DNA from 2 places in the Bacillus cereus group sp. RP43 genome. Region 1 is predicted to be linked to the other one. Evidence: a T-box and tRNA genes for the amino acid it is inferred to sense, from the RefSeq annotation. Region 1 holds a T-box; the other holds one or more tRNA genes.

Region 1 (6,988 bases):
AGAATATGAAGAAGTTCTTTAATCCAGGCCCAGATTCTATCATTGAAGCTGGCGATATGCTCGTATTATCGGGCGAAAGACATGAAGTGAAAAGAATTATTAATGAGTTGCTTTCAGCAGGAGGTGATTCGTAATCGATGGATACTTTAATTTTTGAAGTTGGAACTGCGTTAGTATTAGTCGCTTTTGCAGCTATCCTCGCTGCAAAGTTAAAGTTTTCGATTATTCCGTTTCTCATTATACTTGGTATGCTAGTGGGGCCTCATGCCCCAGATTTAGGGCTTATCGATTTAAGGTTTATTGAAAGCGGAGAAGTTATTTCCTTCCTCGGCCGTGTTGGCGTCATATTCCTCCTATTCTACTTAGGCTTAGAATTCTCAATAAAAAAATTAATTAAATCAGGAAAGTCGATTGTCCTTGGGGGAACTGTTCATATATCACTTAATTTTATATTAGGTTTACTTTATGGATATATAATGGGCTTCCCCTTACTAGAAACATTAATTATTGCTGGAATTATTACAATCTCATCGAGTGCAATTGTAGCGAAAGTAATTGTTGATTTAAGAAGATCTGGTAATAAAGAGACAGAGCTAATTTTAGGAATCATTATGTTTGATGACATCTTTTTAGCTGTATATTTATCAGTCGTTTCAGGTTTAGTACTCGGCGGTGCAACGTCATTTGTAGGTGCCCTTACATCTGTTTTAATCGCAGTAGGATATATGTTACTATTCTTTGTGGTCGCTAGAAAAGCTACGTCGTTCCTAAATAAAGTATTAGATATTTCGTCAAACGAAATTTTTATTATCGTAATATTTGCTATTTTATTCTTTGTAGCAGGATTTTCAGAAACAATTCATGTTGCGGAAGCGATTGGGGCTTTATTGTTAGGACTCGTCTTTTCAGAAACAGAGCATAGTGATCGAATCGAGCATCTCGTCGTCCCGTTTCGTGATTTCTTTGGAGCTATATTTTTCTTCAGTTTCGGTTTAAGTATAGATCCGTTTTCGCTTGGAGGAGCAGTATGGTTGGCATTAGGAGCAGTTTTCATTACTCTCATCGGTAATTTTACAGCTGGAATGATTGCAGGGCGTAAAGCTGGGTTATCGCATAAGGCTTCTACGAATATAGGTTTAACACTTATATCACGCGGGGAATTCTCCATTATTGTCGCGAATCTCGGAATAGCGGGTGGCTTAATGGCAACGATTAAACCGTTCTCAGCTTTATATGTTTTAATATTGGCGTCGTTAGGGCCATTATTAACGAAGGAGTCTGGGAGAATATACTCTCTACTAGACAAAATATTTAAATGGAATGCTAAAGAAAGTGCAAAACGTAAAAAGGAAGTTGGATAACCTTTCGCGAGGGAACGATTCCATTATTTATAGATTAATATTTTACAAAGACGATTAGAATACATTCTAATCGTCTTTGTGCTATTATCTGAATTTCATCAACTATTAATCAGTTGCCTTCCTATTTAAAAACGACTACAATTTTACTGTTATATATATGAACGAAAAAAAGAGAATAGGAGGGGAGACTATGCCAAGGAAAGTATGGCTATTAGTAGCTGGGATGATTATTAATGTCACGGGTGCTTCTTTTTTATGGCCTTTTAATACAATTTACTTACATGATAGTTTAGGGAAATCTTTATCAGTAGCCGGAATGGTATTAATGATCAACTCGCTTACTGGTGTAATCGGAAACTTGCTCGGCGGTGTTTTATTTGATAAATGGGGCGGTTATAAATCAATTTTAGTAGGGATTGTCATTACACTTGTATCGATTTTAGGTCTTGTGTTCTTCCACGGTTGGCCGTTATATGTTGTGTGGCTAGCATTAATCGGATTCGGTTCTGGAATGGTGTTTCCATCGATGTATGCGATGGTTGGTACGGTTTGGCCAGAGGGCGGAAGACGAGCATTTAATGCGATGTATGTTGGACAAAACGTTGGGATTGCGATTGGAACAGCGTGCGGTGGTTTAGTTGCGTCTTATCGTTTTGATTATATTTTCTTAGCGAACTTTATTTTATACTTTGTTTTCTTCTTAATTGCTTTTATTGGATTCCGTGGTATGGAAGACAAAAAAGAGTCAGGAGTACAAAGAGAAGTCGAAACGAAAAAAGGTTGGTCACTTACACCTGGCTTCAAAGCACTTCTTATCGTATGTGTAGCATATGCTTTATGCTGGGTTACATACGTACAGTGGCAAGGGGCAATTGCAACACATATGCAGGAATTAAATATTAGTCTGCGTCATTATAGTTTATTATGGACGATAAATGGAGCGATGATTGTTTGTGCGCAGCCACTTGTTAGTATGCTAATTCGCTGGATGAAGCGCTCTTTAAAACAGCAAATTATGATTGGAATTATCATTTTTGCGGCGTCGTTTATTGTTTTAAGTCAAGCGCAACAATTTACAATGTTCCTCGTTGCGATGGTGACATTAACAATTGGTGAATTATTCGTATGGCCGGCAGTGCCAACCATTGCTAATATACTTGCACCGAAAGATAAACTTGGGTTTTATCAAGGGGTCGTAAATAGTGCGGCGACTGTAGGAAAGATGTTCGGACCGGTCGTTGGCGGAGCGATTGTTGACTTATACAATATGGAAGTATTGTTTATAGCGATCATGGTAATGCTTGTAGTAGCGCTTATAGCAACGAGTATTTATGATAGACGAGTAAAAGTAGAAGAAACAGTTGAAGAAAAAATTGCAGTTTAGTTTGACGGAACAAGTAACATGTTTTAGAATATATTTAAATTAACTCATATTTGTAATAACAGTGAAAAGGAATAGTAGTAATAGAAGCTGGTTTAGAGAGTTGACGGTCGGTGCAAGTCAATCCACGTTTCGTTATGAACTCGCCTTTGAGTTGCAGTTGTGAAACTAATAGTAGCAATTGCCGTTAATCCACGTTACGGATCTAAGCGAATGTATATATTACATTAATTTAGGGTGGTACCGCGGGAATCTATAACCTCTCGTCCCTTTCTAGGGATGAGAGGTTTTTTGTATTTTGGGCGGTGAAAATAAATAGAATTTCAAGGAGGGTATCTCATGAGCTTTAATCATCAAGAAATTGAGAAGAAGTGGCAAGGGCATTGGGAAGAGAATAAAACATTCCGTACGCCAGATGAGACAGAAAAACCAAAATTTTATGCACTAGATATGTTCCCATATCCATCAGGTGCAGGCTTACACGTAGGTCATCCAGAAGGTTATACAGCGACAGATATTTTATCTCGTATGAAGCGTATGCAAGGATATAATGTTCTTCATCCAATGGGATGGGATGCATTCGGTCTTCCAGCAGAGCAATATGCACTTGATACTGGAAACAGCCCAGCAGAATTTACAGAGCTTAATATTAATACGTTCCGTAATCAAATTAAAGCATTAGGCTTCTCTTACGATTGGGATCGTGAAGTAAATACAACGGATCCAAACTACTACAAGTGGACACAATGGATCTTCCTAAAACTATTTGAAAAAGGTTTAGCTTACGTTGATGAAGTACCTGTAAACTGGTGCCCAGCACTTGGTACAGTACTTGCGAATGAAGAAATAATTGACGGTAAGAGTGAGCGCGGTGGACATCCAGTTGAGCGTCGTCCGATGAGACAGTGGATGTTAAAAATTACAGCATACGGAGATCGTCTATTAGAAGATCTAGATGAGCTTGATTGGCCAGAAAGCTTAAAAGATATGCAGCGTAACTGGATTGGTCGTTCTGAAGGTGCAGAAGTACACTTCAACATCGATGGTACAGATGAGAAGTTTACAGTTTTCACAACGCGTCCTGATACACTATTTGGTGCAACATACTGTGTACTTGCTCCGGAACATGCACTTGTTGCAGAAATTACAACAGCAGATCAAAAAGAAGCTGTAGAAGCTTACATTAACTCTGTTAAAATGAAGAGCGATTTAGAGCGTACAGAACTTGCGAAAGAGAAAACTGGTGTATTCACTGGTGCTTACGCAGTTAACCCAGTAAACGGTGAGAAATTACCAATCTGGATCGCTGATTACGTTCTTGCAACTTACGGAACAGGTGCTGTAATGGCAGTTCCAGCTCACGATGAGCGTGATTATGAATTCGCATCAGTATTCAATCTTCCAATGAAGGAAGTTGTAAAAGGCGGAGACATTACGAAAGAAGTGTACACAGGTGATGGTGCACACGTAAACTCAGCATTCCTTGATGGTTTAAATAAAGAAGAAGCAATCGTAAAAATGATTGAGTGGCTTGAAGTAACGAGCGCAGGAAATCAAAAAGTAACGTACCGTCTACGTGACTGGTTATTTAGCCGTCAACGTTACTGGGGTGAGCCAATTCCAGTAATCCATTGGGAAGATGGTACAATGACAGCTGTAAAAGAAGAAGAATTACCATTAGTTCTTCCAAAAACAGAAAACATTCGTCCTTCAGGTACAGGTGAGTCACCACTTGCAAACATTGAAGAGTGGGTAAATGTTGTTGATCCTGAAACTGGTAAAAAAGGTCGTCGTGAAACAAACACAATGCCACAATGGGCTGGTAGCTGCTGGTACTACCTACGCTACATCGATCCAAACAACAGCGAAGCACTTGTAGACCCTGAAAAAGTAAAACAATGGCTTCCAGTTGATATTTATATCGGTGGTGCAGAGCACGCTGTACTTCACTTACTATATGCTCGTTTCTGGCATAAAGTATTATATGATATCGGTGTAGTTCCAACGAAAGAACCGTTCCAACAATTATTCAACCAAGGTATGATCTTAGGTGAAAATAACGAGAAAATGAGTAAATCAAAAGGTAACGTTGTAAACCCGGATGATATCGTAGCAAGCCACGGTGCAGATACACTTCGTCTATACGAAATGTTCATGGGACCATTAGATGCTTCAATCGCTTGGTCTGAAAATGGTCTTGACGGAGCTCGTCGTTTCCTAGACCGCGTATGGCGCCTATTCATTCAAGATAACGGTGAATTAAGTGAGAAAATCACTGATGCACCAAATAAAGAGCTTGAAAAAGCTTACCACCAAACAGTGAAGAAAGTAACAGAAGACTATGCAGAGCTTCGCTTCAACACAGCGATTTCTCAAATGATGGTATTCATCAACGATGCATACAAAGCTGAAACACTTCCGAAAGAATATGTAGAAGGTTTCGTAAAAATGATTGCACCAGTTGCGCCTCATATCGGGGAAGAACTTTGGAGCAAGCTTGGTTACAATGAAACAATCACATATGCAAGCTGGCCAACATTTGATGAGTCTAAACTTGTAGAAGATGAAGTTGAAATCGTTGTTCAAATTATGGGCAAAGTTCGCGCAAAATTAACAATGAGTAAAGACGCATCAAAAGAAGAAATGGAACAACTTGCACTTGAGGCAATCAAAGAACAAATTGAAGGGAAAACAGTTCGTAAAGTAATTGTTGTTCCTGGAAAACTTGTTAACGTTGTTGCAAACTAATTAATTATTAATAAAAGCTCAGAGCGTTTATGCTCTGAGTTTTTTTATGTGAAAAATAAGTTCTGGATCCCCTTCATCAATGGAGAACGAAGAAAAAGGTGCGGAATTCCCATATAGACAAACACCTATTCTTCTATAGGAAATATGATAAAAAAGGTAGGTTAAATTGAGCAGAAGAGGTGAAAGGAATGAAAGGGATGGACAATAATGCACCACATGGCTTCTTCGGAGGTGGATCGGATAGTTATGGACAAATGATGTCCATGGGAGGAGATGGTCAACACGGATATGGCGGAATCCCAAGTTGGATGGGAGGAGATGGTCAACACGGATATGGTGGAATCCCAAGTTGGATGGGAGGAGCAGCTGGAGGATTTCCGACGTCAGTGGCTGGAGCACAGACAGGAATTCCGACATTGGTAGGAGGAGCACAAGGAGGAGTGCCTGTAGGCATGCCAACTACATTTCCATCTTTCGTAGGAGGAGCACAAGGAGGAGCACCAGTAGGTATGCCAACTACATTTCCATCTTTTGTGGGAGGCGTACAAACAGGATTTCCTGTACCTGGCGTCGGTGTTGTAGCTGGAGGAGTCGGTGGTTTCCCTCAAGGTGTTCACGGTCATCATGTGCATCACGGTCATCACCAACATCACGGTCATCACCAACATCACGGCCATCACCAACATCACGGCCATCACCAACATCACGGCCATCACCAACATCACGGCCAGCATCAACATCATGGTCAGCATCAACATCATGGTCAACACCAAGGGCATCATCAGCAACAAGTACATCATCATGGTCATCACCAAATTCATCCGCAAGCGGTTCTTTTCCAAACACACCAAGGTCAACATCATCACCAAGGTCAACACCATCACCAAGGTCAACACCATCACCAAGGTCAACACCATCACCAAGGTCAACACCATCACCAAGGTCAACATCATCACCAAGGTCAACACCATCACCAAGGTCAACATCATCACCAAGGTCAGCAGCATCATCAAGGTCAGCAGCATCATCAAGGCCAACAGCATCATCAAGGCCAACAACAATATCAGCAATATCAGCAGCAACAACAGCCTTGGGCAGGTGGAATTGGAGCAGGGGCGGCAGCAGGAGCAGCAGCTGGTACTGCAGGAGCAGCAGGACACGCGGGACACGTGGGTCATTAATAGGCCAAAGGAAAAAAGACATAATAAAAAACTGCTAGGAGATCCTAGCAGTTTTTTTCTGCCTCTTGACGTTGGCGTTCGATTTCCGCACGAAGTTGTGGTTCCGGTGCTTGCCATCCTTCTGGTTTCATAATTTTGCCGTCGCCCTCGCGGAATCGAGGCTTTCCATCAGGGAATAGTTTTGCCATGTTAGCATTGTTTACAATTTCGAATCCTTTATCTGGACGTACGCCCATTTCTGCAAACGTTCCGAATGCAAAGTAAATAAGGTCAATAAGTGCATCATATTGATCTTCAACAGTTGTTGCTTCTAGAAA
Region 2 (6,988 bases), 4.2 Mb from region 1:
TTTAGCCCCGGTACATTTTCGGCGCAGAGTCACTCGACTAGTGAGCTATTACGCACTCTTTAAATGGTGGCTGCTTCTGAGCCAACATCCTAGTTGTCTAAGCAACTCCACATCCTTTTCCACTTAATACACACTTTGGGACCTTAGCTGGCGATCTGGGCTGTTTCCCTCTTGACTACGGATCTTATCACTCGCAGTCTGACTCCTAAGGATAAGTCATTGGCATTCGGAGTTTGACTGAATTCGGTAATCCGATGAGGACCCCTAGTTCAATCAGTGCTCTACCTCCAAGACTCTTACACTTAAGGCTAGCCCTAAAGCTATTTCGGGGAGAACCAGCTATCTCCAGGTTCGATTGGAATTTCTCCGCTACCCACACCTCATCCCCGCACTTTTCAACGTGCGTGGGTTCGGGCCTCCATTCAGTGTTACCTGAACTTCACCCTGGACATGGGTAGATCACCTGGTTTCGGGTCTACGACCACGTACTAAACGCCCTATTCAGACTCGCTTTCGCTGCGGCTCCGCCTCTTCAGCTTAACCTTGCACGGGATCGTAACTCGCCGGTTCATTCTACAAAAGGCACGCCATCACCCATTAACGGGCTCTGACTATTTGTAGGCACACGGTTTCAGGATCTCTTTCACTCCCCTTCCGGGGTGCTTTTCACCTTTCCCTCACGGTACTGGTTCACTATCGATCACTAGGGAGTATTTAGCCTTGGGAGATGGTCCTCCCAGATTCCGACGGAATTTCACGTGTTCCGCCGTACTCAGGATACATTCAAGAGAGAACGAAGTTTCGACTACGGGGTTGTTACCCTCTGTGACGGACCTTTCCAGGTCGCTTCGTCTACCTCGTTCCTTTGTAACTCCGTATAGAATGTCCTACAACCCCAAGAGGCAAGCCTCTTGGTTTGGGCTAGATTCCGTTTCGCTCGCCGCTACTCAGGAAATCGCATTTGCTTTCTCTTCCTCCAGGTACTTAGATGTTTCAGTTCCCTGGGTCTGTCTTCCATACCCTATGTATTCAGGTAAGGATACCATACCATTACGTATAGTGGGTTTCCCCATTCGGAAATCTTCGGATCAAAGCTTACTTACAGCTCCCCGAAGCATATCGGCGTTAGTCCCGTCCTTCATCGACTCCTAGTGTCAAGGCATCCACCGTGCGCCCTTTCTAACTTAACCAAACTAAAATTAAAAAAATATGAGCTACACTGTTATCTAGTTTTCAAAGAACATACATTTAAACTTGAGAGATAGTTCTCTCAAAACTGAACGAAACGAAACAAGTCAACGTTTATTGATGAACTGCGTTCATCAATTCTCCATAGAAAGGAGGTGATCCAGCCGCACCTTCCGATACGGCTACCTTGTTACGACTTCACCCCAATCATCTGTCCCACCTTAGGCGGCTGGCTCCATAAAGGTTACCCCACCGACTTCGGGTGTTACAAACTCTCGTGGTGTGACGGGCGGTGTGTACAAGGCCCGGGAACGTATTCACCGCGGCATGCTGATCCGCGATTACTAGCGATTCCAGCTTCATGTAGGCGAGTTGCAGCCTACAATCCGAACTGAGAACGGTTTTATGAGATTAGCTCCACCTCGCGGTCTTGCAGCTCTTTGTACCGTCCATTGTAGCACGTGTGTAGCCCAGGTCATAAGGGGCATGATGATTTGACGTCATCCCCACCTTCCTCCGGTTTGTCACCGGCAGTCACCTTAGAGTGCCCAACTTAATGATGGCAACTAAGATCAAGGGTTGCGCTCGTTGCGGGACTTAACCCAACATCTCACGACACGAGCTGACGACAACCATGCACCACCTGTCACTCTGCTCCCGAAGGAGAAGTCCTATCTCTAGGATTTTCAGAGGATGTCAAGACCTGGTAAGGTTCTTCGCGTTGCTTCGAATTAAACCACATGCTCCACCGCTTGTGCGGGCCCCCGTCAATTCCTTTGAGTTTCAGCCTTGCGGCCGTACTCCCCAGGCGGAGTGCTTAATGCGTTAACTTCAGCACTAAAGGGCGGAAACCCTCTAACACTTAGCACTCATCGTTTACGGCGTGGACTACCAGGGTATCTAATCCTGTTTGCTCCCCACGCTTTCGCGCCTCAGTGTCAGTTACAGACCAGAAAGTCGCCTTCGCCACTGGTGTTCCTCCATATCTCTACGCATTTCACCGCTACACATGGAATTCCACTTTCCTCTTCTGCACTCAAGTCTCCCAGTTTCCAATGACCCTCCACGGTTGAGCCGTGGGCTTTCACATCAGACTTAAGAAACCACCTGCGCGCGCTTTACGCCCAATAATTCCGGATAACGCTTGCCACCTACGTATTACCGCGGCTGCTGGCACGTAGTTAGCCGTGGCTTTCTGGTTAGGTACCGTCAAGGTGCCAGCTTATTCAACTAGCACTTGTTCTTCCCTAACAACAGAGTTTTACGACCCGAAAGCCTTCATCACTCACGCGGCGTTGCTCCGTCAGACTTTCGTCCATTGCGGAAGATTCCCTACTGCTGCCTCCCGTAGGAGTCTGGGCCGTGTCTCAGTCCCAGTGTGGCCGATCACCCTCTCAGGTCGGCTACGCATCGTTGCCTTGGTGAGCCGTTACCTCACCAACTAGCTAATGCGACGCGGGTCCATCCATAAGTGACAGCCGAAGCCGCCTTTCAATTTCGAACCATGCAGTTCAAAATATTATCCGGTATTAGCCCCGGTTTCCCGGAGTTATCCCAGTCTTATGGGCAGGTTACCCACGTGTTACTCACCCGTCCGCCGCTAACTTCATAAGAGCAAGCTCTTAATCCATTCGCTCGACTTGCATGTATTAGGCACGCCGCCAGCGTTCATCCTGAGCCAGGATCAAACTCTCCAATAAAGTTAGTTTGTCTAGCATCTAAAAATAAAAATTGACGTTCACGTTGTTTGTTTCGTTCAGTTTTCAAAGAACTAAAAGCGGGTGAAGAGAATCGAACTCTCGACCAGAGCTTGGAAGGCTCTTGTTTTACCACTAAACTACACCCGCGTGGTCGGGAAGACAGGATTTGAACCTGCGACCCCCTGGTCCCAAACCAGGTGCTCTACCAAGCTGAGCCACTTCCCGTTATGGCGCGCCCGAGAGGAGTCGAACCCCTAACCTCTTGATCCGTAGTCAAACGCTCTATCCAATTGAGCTACGGGCGCTTATTCATGATGTTTTTTCGTCGTTGTATTTTGGCGACTCAATTATCTTATCATACTACATTTTCAAATACAAGTACTTTTTTAAAAAGATTTTTTGATGCGGCCGAGAGGACTTGAACCTCCACGGGGTTTCCCCCACTAGGCCCTCAACCTAGCGCGTCTGCCGTTCCGCCACGACCGCGCGGAAAAAACAAAAGTGAGCCATGAAGGATTCGAACCTTCGACCCTCTGATTAAAAGTCAGATGCTCTACCAACTGAGCTAATGGCTCGTAAATGGCTGGGCTAGCTGGATTCGAACCAGCGCATGACGGAGTCAAAGTCCGTTGCCTTACCGCTTGGCTATAGCCCATCGAAATAGTTATCTTCTTTTCAAAGACAAATGTTATTGTACCATAATGACCAATAAAAAACAACTGCTATATAGCAGAAGTTAAAATGGCGGTCCCGACCGGGGTCGAACCGGCGATCTCCTGCGTGACAGGCAGGCATGTTAACCACTACACCACGGGACCATTTGGTTGCGGGGACAGGATTTGAACCTGCGACCTTCGGGTTATGAGCCCGACGAGCTACCGTACTGCTCCACCCCGCGATAATATTATTTATATAATTTATATGGTGGAGGATGACGGGATCGAACCGCCGACCCCCTGCTTGTAAGGCAGGTGCTCTCCCAGCTGAGCTAATCCTCCGAAGTGGTGACCCGTACGGGATTCGAACCCGTGTTACCGCCGTGAAAGGGCGGTGTCTTAACCACTTGACCAACGGGCCAATATATATGGCAGAGAAGAAGGGATTCGAACCCTCGCACCGCGTTAGCGATCTACTCCCTTAGCAGGGGAGCCCCTTGAGCCACTTGGGTACTTCTCTGTATATGGCTCCGCAGGTAGGACTCGAACCTACGACCGATCGGTTAACAGCCGATAGCTCTACCACTGAGCTACTGCGGAATAATAAAGACAATTTGTATCTTATAAAATTTCTCATCGTAAGTCAAGAAGTTTTTTTACAACGTCTTGCGCAAACGGGACATGTTTATAATATACTGGATTGCGTTTTCACTGTCAAGATGTTTTCACTACCAGTTTTAGTTGTCCTTTGCACTTTCCACATACATATCTTTGTGTATTTATTTTACGTCTTCTTACATATTGAAACGAACAACCTATACATTCATACGTATAAACTTTCGTTTCCTCCTCACTAATCATTCGTTTACAAAAACGTGGTGCACCTACTTTCTTTAATAACTCACGAAAATCTCTATCTCGGTGCTTATACCCTTTTCCTGTGATATGTAAGTGATAATGACAAAGTTCATGTTTAACAATCCCGACTAACTCTTCTTTACCATATATTTCGTAATATCGATAATTCAATTCTATATTATGATTCTTCAATAGATAGCGCCCACCCGTTGTACGTAACCTACTATTAAACATCGCTTTATGTAAAAACGGCATTCCAAAGCATTGTAACGATACCTCTTCCACTAACCTCTGAATTTCTTGCTCATCCATTCTCATTCCTCCTAAACAAAAAATATTTTTACACTTTTCTCCCTTCCTATACATATATTAAATAGTACATATACCCATCCTCATTCAAGAAGCGTGATTTCTAAAAATGCAGCATTGATAGAAATCCACTCACCAACCTCTCATCAATATTTCTTTAATATAAAAGGAGGAATTTTTGAGAGCAGGATTAAACAAGGAGGGATTCCTATGCCTACATGGCTAAAGAAACAAATGCAACGTGCATATTTCGAAAAAAACCGGTATCAAATCAAGTTACTAAATGAATGCTGGTTTTATTATAGTAAAATACACCAAAGCTCATAATCAATGAAACTTTCCTATCCATAAAAAGAGAGCAGTTTCATCTGCTCTCTTTATTTTCTATTCAATTGGTAACATTGATAATGCAACACGACCTTTTTTCGTATCAATATCATCTACCCATACCTTTACAATTTGCCCCACCGATACGATATCTAATGGATGCTTTACAAATTGTTTACTTAGTTTAGAAATATGTACTAAACCATCTTGCTTCACACCAATATCAACAAAGGCACCGAAATCAACAACATTGCGGATCGTTCCCTCTAATTCCATACCACGCTTTAAATCTTCTAATTTTAAAATCCCCTTTTTCAAAAGTGGCTTTGGCAACTCATCCCTCATATCTCGTTCCGGGCTAATTAAAGCATCCATAATATCAACTAATGTTGGCTCACCAATCTCGGTCTCTTGAGATAATTTAGAAATATCTACTCCTTCTAAACTCTTTTGCAAGTTTGGTTTCCCCACATCATTCTTTGATAACCCTAGGCTCTTTAATAACAATTCAACATTTTTATATTGTTCTGGATGAATCCCTGTGCGATCTAACGGATTCGCTCCTTCTAATATACGTAAAAACCCGATACATTGTTCATATGTTTTTGCACCTAAACGCGGGATTTTCTTTAATTCAGTACGCTTCGTGAATTTTCCATCTTCCTCACGCTTAGCTACAATATTTTTCGCAACTGTTTTTGATAACCCCGAAACATATTGCAACAATGCAACTGAAGCTGTATTTACATTAACACCAACTCGGTTAACCGCTGTCTCTACTACAAATGTTAATGATTCATTTAATCTCTTTTGAGATACATCATGTTGATATTGTCCCACCCCAACAGATTTAGGGTCAATTTTCACAAGCTCTGCAAGTGGATCTTGCAGACGTCTCCCAATTGAAACAGCACTCCTTTCTTCAACCTGTAAATTCGGGAATTCCTCGCGAGCTACATCAGATGCTGAGTACACACTAGCACCCGCTTCATTTACAATAATGTAAAATACATCTCGTTCTACATTTTGTAATACATCTACTATAAATTCTTCCGTTTCTCTCGAAGCTGTACCATTTCCAATCGCTATCATTTCAACTTCATATTTATCTATAATGGAAATGATTTTCGTTTTTGCATCCTCATATTTACGAACAGGCGGATGCGGATAAATAACATCTATGTGAAGAACTTTCCCTGTATCATCTACTACAGCTAATTTACAACCGGTCCTATATGCTGGATCTACCGCTAACACAACTTTCCCTTTCATCGGAGGCTGTAATAATAAATTACGTAAATTCTCAGAGAAAATATGAATCGCTTGCTCTTCGGCCGTTTCCATTAATTCTTTACGAATTTCTCTTTCTATTGAAGGTTGAATTAATCGCTTATATCCATCTTCCATCGCTAATTGTACATAATGTGCACTTTTAGAAGCTTCATCAAGAATCATTTTTTTATGTAAAAACTGAAGAATTTCTTCAATTGGCGTGATAACAGAAACTCTTAATACGTCTTCCTTTTCACCACGATTCATAGCTAGTACACGATGCGGCACTACTTTTTGCAACGGTTCTTCGTAGCCATAATACATTTCATATATATTCTTTTCATCTTTTTCTTTATCTTTTACAGATGAAGACATAATCCCTTTTCGGAAAGTAGTATTGCGAATCCAACTACGATATGCCGCATTATCCGAAACAAGTTCCGCAATAATATCTTGCGCACCTTGCAACGCATCTTCTGCAGACTCCACTTCTTTTTCTGCATTAACAAATTCCATAGCCTTCTCTGCTGGATTCTCTTTTTTATATAACAATAGCCACTCAGCTAACGGTTCTAATCCCTTTTCTTTAGCAATTGTAGCTTTCGTTCTTCTCTTTTCTTTATATGGACGATATAAATCTTCTACTTCCTGAAGTTTTTTTGCGGCAACAATATGACG

The links. The T-box of region 1 lies ahead of leuS (leucine--tRNA ligase). A T-box ahead of a tRNA ligase gene usually reads a tRNA of that ligase, here a tRNA-Leu.
Positions count from the first base shown of each region.
Region 2: it has a tRNA-Leu gene. The T-box ahead of leuS (leucine--tRNA ligase) is inferred to sense a tRNA for this amino acid. The anticodon was not compared.

Region 1 is NZ_JARVHQ010000001.1:696,393-703,380, forward strand. Features, by position in the region: gene QCI75_RS03590 (cation:proton antiporter regulatory subunit) at 1-134, shown strand, start outside; gene QCI75_RS03595 (cation:proton antiporter) at 138-1,361, shown strand; gene QCI75_RS03600 (MDR family MFS transporter) at 1,552-2,745, shown strand; T-box leader at 2,798-3,016, shown strand; gene leuS (leucine--tRNA ligase) at 3,082-5,490, shown strand; gene QCI75_RS03610 (VrrB protein) at 5,679-6,671, shown strand; gene QCI75_RS03615 (pyrophosphohydrolase domain-containing protein) at 6,716-6,988, opposite strand, start outside.
Region 2 is NZ_JARVHQ010000001.1:4,902,114-4,909,101, forward strand. Features, by position in the region: rRNA gene QCI75_RS25330 (23S ribosomal RNA) at 1-1,190, opposite strand, end outside; rRNA gene QCI75_RS25335 (16S ribosomal RNA) at 1,337-2,888, opposite strand; tRNA gene QCI75_RS25340 (tRNA-Gly) at 2,965-3,035, opposite strand; tRNA gene QCI75_RS25345 (tRNA-Pro) at 3,037-3,113, opposite strand; tRNA gene QCI75_RS25350 (tRNA-Arg) at 3,117-3,193, opposite strand; tRNA gene QCI75_RS25355 (tRNA-Leu) at 3,292-3,374, opposite strand; tRNA gene QCI75_RS25360 (tRNA-Lys) at 3,391-3,463, opposite strand; tRNA gene QCI75_RS25365 (tRNA-Gln) at 3,469-3,543, opposite strand; tRNA gene QCI75_RS25370 (tRNA-Asp) at 3,631-3,706, opposite strand; tRNA gene QCI75_RS25375 (tRNA-Met) at 3,710-3,786, opposite strand; tRNA gene QCI75_RS25380 (tRNA-Val) at 3,811-3,886, opposite strand; tRNA gene QCI75_RS25385 (tRNA-Glu) at 3,891-3,965, opposite strand; tRNA gene QCI75_RS25390 (tRNA-Ser) at 3,974-4,064, opposite strand; tRNA gene QCI75_RS25395 (tRNA-Asn) at 4,070-4,144, opposite strand; gene QCI75_RS25400 (SprT family protein) at 4,259-4,714, opposite strand; gene cmpA (cortex morphogenetic protein CmpA) at 4,922-5,038, shown strand; gene QCI75_RS25410 (Tex family protein) at 5,096-6,988, opposite strand, start outside.